One region of the Anoxybacillus sp. TBDG-1 genome, then DNA from elsewhere that is predicted to be linked to it. Evidence: predicted binding sites of a transcription regulator. Region 1 holds the regulator's gene; each other region holds the start of a gene.
What was found. Region 1 encodes CtsR, which represses protease genes until heat stress. Its sites were predicted from a motif close to ATGGTCAATAAAGGTCAAACA; they were not measured.
Positions count from the first base shown of each region.

Region 2: a site for CtsR is predicted at 1,252-1,272, ahead of clpP (ATP-dependent Clp endopeptidase proteolytic subunit ClpP). Genes of this name have one in related genera too.
Region 3: a site for CtsR is predicted at 796-816, ahead of ACYQY7_RS07070 (ATP-dependent Clp protease ATP-binding subunit). Genes of this name have one in related genera too.

Region 1 covers NZ_JBTZSY010000015.1:44-2,312, reverse strand. Annotated here, with positions in the region: gene ACYQY7_RS06280 (protein arginine kinase) at 1-649, opposite strand, end outside; gene ACYQY7_RS06275 (UvrB/UvrC motif-containing protein) at 642-1,196, opposite strand; gene ACYQY7_RS06270 (CtsR family transcriptional regulator) at 1,211-1,621, opposite strand; rRNA gene rrf (5S ribosomal RNA) at 1,844-1,960, opposite strand.
Region 2 covers NZ_JBTZSY010000023.1:31,046-33,314, reverse strand. Annotated here, with positions in the region: gene rpoN (RNA polymerase factor sigma-54) at 1-814, opposite strand, end outside; tRNA gene ACYQY7_RS08505 (tRNA-Arg) at 1,039-1,110, opposite strand; gene clpP (ATP-dependent Clp endopeptidase proteolytic subunit ClpP) at 1,279-1,914, shown strand; gene ACYQY7_RS08495 (HPr family phosphocarrier protein) at 1,943-2,200, opposite strand; gene whiA (DNA-binding protein WhiA) at 2,220-2,269, opposite strand, start outside.
Region 3 covers NZ_JBTZSY010000017.1:37,734-40,002, reverse strand. Annotated here, with positions in the region: gene ACYQY7_RS07075 (methyl-accepting chemotaxis protein) at 1-742, shown strand, start outside; gene ACYQY7_RS07070 (ATP-dependent Clp protease ATP-binding subunit) at 873-2,269, shown strand, end outside.

The DNA of each region.
Region 1 (2,269 bases):
CTTCGCTACCTTCTCCATACGTGCCACGAACAACTAAACCGAGCTGATTGATTGCAGGAATAATTTGATTCATTTGTTGCGTTAACACAAGACCCGGCAAATGCATCATAACAGATGCGCGCAGTCCTGTTCCGACATTTGTAGGGCAACTAGTTAAATATCCGTATTTTTCATCAAAAGCATAGTCGACATGTTGTTCAATCCAGTCATCTAAAGTGTTAGCCATTTTTAACGCTTCTTTTAATTGAAAACCTGCAAACAAACATTGAATGCGAATATGATCTTCCTCATTGATCATAATGCTTGCTTCTTCTTGTTCCGATAATAAACATGCACCAAATGTACAATCTTCAGCTAAATGAGGACTAATTAAATGTTTTTCGACTAACACACGCTTTTCAATCGATTGTAATTCATTCATTTTTAATAAGAAAAAGGGACCGATATGACCGAGACGTCTTTGTGAAAACAACTGTTCAAACAATTGAACAATTTGTATGGCCTCTTCATTTGTAAATACGGTCGGAAATGAGTATTGTTTCATATTTCTCGCTAAACGGATACGGCTACTTAACACAATATCAGAATCCGATCCCTCTTCGTTCATCCATGGACTGAGAGCGCGTTGGAAAAACAAATGTTCATTCATGTAATGAAGCGCCCCCTTCCGTATTTAATTTTGCTTCGAGTTCTCGAATTTGATCACGCACTTCAGCAGCTTTCTCAAATTGTTCTTTAGCAATAAGCTCCTGTAACATTTGTTTTAAATGACCGATTTGCTTACGGACGTACAATGTCCCCCCCACTCGCTTGGGAATTTTTCCTTCATGTGCTACATGTCCTCCATGTAACTTCCGAAAAATAGGTGGTAAATAGTTGCGAAATGTTTCATAGCAACTTGCACAACCAAAGCGACCAACTTTTACAAATTGGGCATATGTCATTTTGCAACGCTCGCATTGTAATATATGTTCATCGTGAAAAGGGCGAGCTTTTGGTTCTTTTAGTGATGCATCCATATTTAATAGTCCTGCAATTAAATTATTGATTGAAAAAGCACCTTGGTGTGGGAACATAAACATTTCACCTTTTTCGTGGGCGCATTGCTCACAAAGATGAATTTCTGTTTTTTCTCCATTAACAATTTTAGTGAAATGAAGCGTTGCCGGTCGTTGATTACACTCTTGACATATCAAAACATTCACCCTCTCTACATATACTTTAACGATGTCAGCATCGCTTTTAATATGCGCGCACGTAGCTCATCACGATGAGGAAGGTCAAGAGATAGAACCGTGCGATCAATAATGTTTAACATCATATTCGCTTCTCGTTTTGAAATTACCTTTTCATCTAATAAGCGTTGAATAATATGTTCTCCATTTGTTTGGCTAATTCGGTCTTGAACAAGCGACAATAAATGATCAATAAGCTGAGAGGCACTTTGGGTTTTTACTTTCATGATGCGGATATAGCCACCGCCACCTCGCTTACTCTCAACAATGTACCCTCTTTCTAATGTAAAGCGTGTATTAATGACATAGTTAATTTGAGAAGGAACACACTGAAACTTGTCTGCAATTTCGCTTCGTTTAATCTCAACGATATCTTTTCCGCTCATATTTAATACTTGCTTTAAATATTGCTCAATGACATCAGAGATATTCCTCACATAATCCCTCCTCTGTCAGTTGACTTTGACTATATTTGACTTTAATTTTAATATATACGGAATTCTGCAAAAATGCAAGGATTCCCTTCTTTTTCTCATATATTTTACCCATTGCATTTATTCAATAAAACAAAAAGACCAAGACAATTTTTCGTCTTGGTCTTTTTGTTTGCTCGGCAACGTCCTACTCTCGCAGGCGGTGTCCCGCCAACTACCATCGGCGCTGGAGAGCTTAACTTCCGTGTTCGGGATGGGAACGGGTGTGACCTCTCCGCCATCGTCACCGAGCAATATATCGAAGGATGATTCCTTCAAAACTAGATAACAGGCTGGACAGTCGCCTTCGCTTTTCGCGATGTCTAGCTCCGAACGAACATCCTCCTACGCCCTCGCTTTTTCCGTTCGACGTGCACGCACGTCTTCGTCAAAAGCTTTCGGCTCCGTCGGATGTTTTCTTGACTACGTCAAGAACCGTTCTCCGCTTTTCGCGATGTCTAGCTTCGGCTCCTAGCCCCTCGAATGGCTTCAGTCCTGCTGTGGCGGCAACAGCCTCCTCGCAGGCCTTTCGCCTTCTTCGTGGCTGAACAGTCGCCTTCG
Region 2 (2,269 bases), on a different contig from region 1:
CAATGTATGTTTGGACAGATGGATCATCGGTATGCACTTTTCGTTCATATGCTTCATTCCACACGACTGTTGGGGTCATCTCTTCGTTTATTGTTACTGTCCATACACCATGATCATACGAAACGATCACATCGGGTACGATGTACGTCAATTGTCCATCATTGTATAAACTTCCCGGACGTGGATGCAAAGTGCGAATGAGTTCCCACACGCGCTGTAAATCTGCTAACTCCACACCTAGTTTCGCTTTTACTTCTTTCCATTTTTTATTGACAAACGGCTCGAAATACCCCGTCACAATCGTCTCTGCTAGCTCATCTCTTTGTGGAAGACGAATGAGTTGCAAATATAAACAATGCGATAAATTCTCTGCTCCTACCCCAGCAGGATCAAGTGAACGTAACATATGAAGTGCTCGTGACACAATCGTTTCTTCTAGCTGAAGATGGCAAGCTGCCTCTGCAATTGTTGTATGCAAATAACCATATTCATCAAGTGACGCAATTAAATAATCAAGTGCTCTTCTCTCTTTATCACATATATACATTCCGACAAGTTGAGCATGCAAATAAGAAGCGAGCGAACGATTAAAAACGCTTACATTTTCAATATCATGTTTCTGATCCGTTCGTTCTCGTCGCTTACTTACTGTTCGTTTTCGTTTGCGTAACTTGATAAATGGATTTTCAAGCGCCTGTTCATGTAAAAGCGATTGTAGCTCTAACGTCGAATATTGCAACAATTCAATCGCTTGTACAAGCTCTCTTGTCAACGCAACTTTTAGCTCTTGCCTTTGCGTTAATTGCATCTCCATTCATGCCATCTCCCTTCATCCTCATTTTATCATCTCTGCAAGGGAGAGACGATAAAAACATATTGGATGTTTTTTCTACTATGCATATGCACCGACGGCATGTTATCATTCTTATCGAACAAGCGAGCAAGCCTCGCAAAATTTATCCATTCGTCCGGTGCGGCTCACCGGACTTTATTTTTTATGTAAAAAACCCTGCTTGTTATACAAGCAGGGTTTCATAACGCCCTCGGCAGGATTCGAACCCACGCTAAGAGAACCGGAATCTCTCGTGCTATCCACTACACTACGAGGGCATAACGATAAATGCACTTACCATTATAGTGAAGAAGAAAAAAAAATGCAATAGCGGTGGCGTTTAAAATTTCGGAAAGCGGAAACGATGAAAGAAGGGATGCAGAAGAAAAAAGGCGAATACATATAAGTAAAAGGTATTTCATTTGACCTTTATTGACCTTTTTTGTATGATAAAAGTACATAAAAAAACGAATGATCGGAGGAGGAAAAGTATGAACTTAATTCCTACAGTTATTGAACAAACGAGCCGTGGAGAACGAGCATATGACATTTATTCTCGCCTGTTAAAAGACCGCATTATTATTTTGGGAAGCCCGATTGACGATCATGTTGCGAACTCAATCGTTTCTCAGCTTTTATTTTTAGCTGCCGAAGATCCTGAAAAAGACATTTCCCTTTACATTAACAGCCCTGGTGGATCAATTACAGCAGGCATGGCAATTTACGATACAATGCAATTTATTAAACCAGACGTATCGACGATTTGTATCGGTATGGCCGCTTCTATGGGCGCATTTTTACTCGCAGCGGGCGCCAAAGGAAAACGTTTTGCATTGCCAAATAGCGAAATTATGATTCATCAGCCGCTTGGTGGCGTACAAGGTCAAGCAACAGAAATTGAAATTGCAGCGAAACGTATTTTATTCTTGCGCGACAAATTAAACCGCATCTTATCTGAAAATACAGGTCAACCAATCGAAGTCATCGAGCGCGATACAGATCGCGACAACTTTATGACAGCAGAAAAAGCAAAAGAATACGGTTTAATTGACCGCGTATTAACACGCGTCGATGAAAAATAAAACAAGGCGGGAAAACCGCCTTATTTTATTATGATTCTTGTTCAACATATTGAACGAGCTTATTTAACGCTTCTTGTTCATCTGATCCATTCGCATAAATGGTAATGACAGCTCCTGAATGAATCGCTAAGCTCATTAATCCCATAATGCTTTTCGCATTCACTTTTTTACCGTCTTTTTCAATGTAAATATCAGCTGAAAAACGGTTCGCTTCTTGAACAAACAACGCTGCTGGACGCGCTTGCAACCCTGTTTTTAACCGTACTTCCACTTGTTTTTCTACCATCATGCATTCCTCCCATGGTTTATAAAGATTTATGAAAATCAATAGGCTGACCGGCACGAAGTCGTTCAG
Region 3 (2,269 bases), on a different contig from region 1:
GTTTCTTCAAGCGATGGGCTACACGGAGCAACAATTGCTCGGTTTATCCCACCGTCAATTTTGTCTTCCAGAATACACAAACAGCTACGAGTATACACAATTTTGGGATCGCCTAAAAAACAAACAGCCGTTTTACGGAACGGTGCAACGCGTCACACGCGACGGCAAACATATATGGCTCGAGGCGCTTTACGCTCCGGTATTAGATGAACAAGGACAAGTGCAAGCGATCTTTAAACTCGCCACCGATGTCACCGACCGTCACCAAACGTTAAATGAAGAGTTTGCAAGTTTACTTGAAGAAATGAACGCGAGCACGAGCGATATTCAACAAACGGCCCGCTTAATCAACAATCACGTCAAACAGTTGAGTGAAAAAGCGGAAAAAGTAAGCAAAAGCACAGAGGAAATTCAAGGCGTCATTTCGTTCGTAAAAGACATCGCGATGCAATCAAATTTGCTCGGATTAAACGCTGCCATCGAAGCAGCCCGCGCTGGCGAACACGGTCGCGGCTTTGCGATCGTCGCAGAAGAAGTGCGCAAAATGGCGGAAAAAAGCAAACATTCCGCCGAAGACATTTCAGAACAGCTTAATCATATTACAGGCTCGGTGTTGGAGATGGTTCATATGCTCGAAGAAGTCGCTGAAAAAATAAACAATAGCGCCGAAGCGATCGACGAACTTCATCAAGTACAACAACATATGGTGAAAATTACAGATAAATTGACGAAACTTTTATAACTGCCCATTGCGGCAGTTTTTTTTGTCCTAAAAAATTTTTAAAAAAGGTCTTGAAAGTCAAAAAAGGTCAAATTATAATAAAGTCAGAAAGGTCAAATATAGTCAAGATCAAAAAAGGAGGTTGGTGCCTATGATGTGCCAAGTATGTAAACAAAAACAAGCAAACATCTTTTTACATGTGCAAGTCAACAACGAAAAACAACAATTACACCTTTGCGAGGCGTGCTATGAAAAACAAAAACAACAATTAAAAGTTCCAGCAGGATTCCACTTTGATCGTTTTGATCAATTGTTCTCCGACTTCTTCGCACCGCTTGCTGAAAGTTTCCACGCCCAACAACAAGAACAACAACCGAAACGAAACGGATTGCTTGACCAATTCGGTCGCAACTTAACGCAATTAGCGAAAGCAGGATTGATCGATCCTGTCATCGGACGAGAAAAAGAAATTGAACGCGTCATCGAAATTTTAAATCGTCGCAATAAAAACAATCCGGTGTTAATCGGTGAGCCGGGCGTTGGGAAAACGGCGATCGTCGAAGGGTTGGCGCTCAAAATTGTCGAAGGAGCCGTGCCTGCCAAACTATTAAACAAAGAAGTGTACGTGCTTGACGTCGCTTCGTTAGTTGCAAACACAGGCATTCGCGGTCAATTTGAAGAGCGAATGAAACAACTTATTGCCGAATTGCAACAACGGAAAAACGTCATTTTGTTCATTGACGAAATTCATTTACTTGTCGGTGCTGGTTCGGCAGAAGGTTCAATGGATGCAAGCAACATTTTAAAACCGACGCTTGCCCGCGGTGAATTACAAATCATCGGCGCAACAACGTTAAAAGAATATCGCAAAATTGAAAAAGACGCTGCGCTTGAACGTCGCTTCCAGCCTGTCATCGTCCACGAACCAACAATCGAACAAGCGATCAACATTTTAAAAGGCATTCAGCCAAAATATGAACAATTCCATCAAGTAAAATATACAGATGAAGCGATTCACGCCTGCGTCACGTTGTCACATCGCTACATTCAAGACCGTTTCCTTCCTGACAAAGCGATTGACTTGTTAGACGAAGCTGGTTCGAAAGTGAGCTTACAAACAACGCCAACAAATAAAGAAGCCATCGAACAACGTCTCGAACAAATAAGAAAAGAAAAAGAAAAAGCCGCGCAAGAAGAAAACTACGAACTTGCGGCGAAATTGCGCACAGAAGAATTGCAGCTTGAAAAACAATTACAACAAAACGGACAACCAGAACAACCTGTCGTCGATGTCATTCACATTCAACAAATCATTGAAGAAAAAACAGGCATTCCAGTTGGAAAATTACAATCCGATGAACAAGCAAAAATGAAACATTTAGAAGAAAACTTAGCGAAAAAAGTGATCGGTCAAGAAGAAGCGGTGAGAAAAATCGCAAAAGCGATTCGTCGCAGCCGTGCAGGCTTAAAAGCGAAAAACCGTCCGATCGGCTCGTTTTTATTCGTCGGTCCGACTGGCGTCGGTAAAACAGAATTGTCAAAGACGCT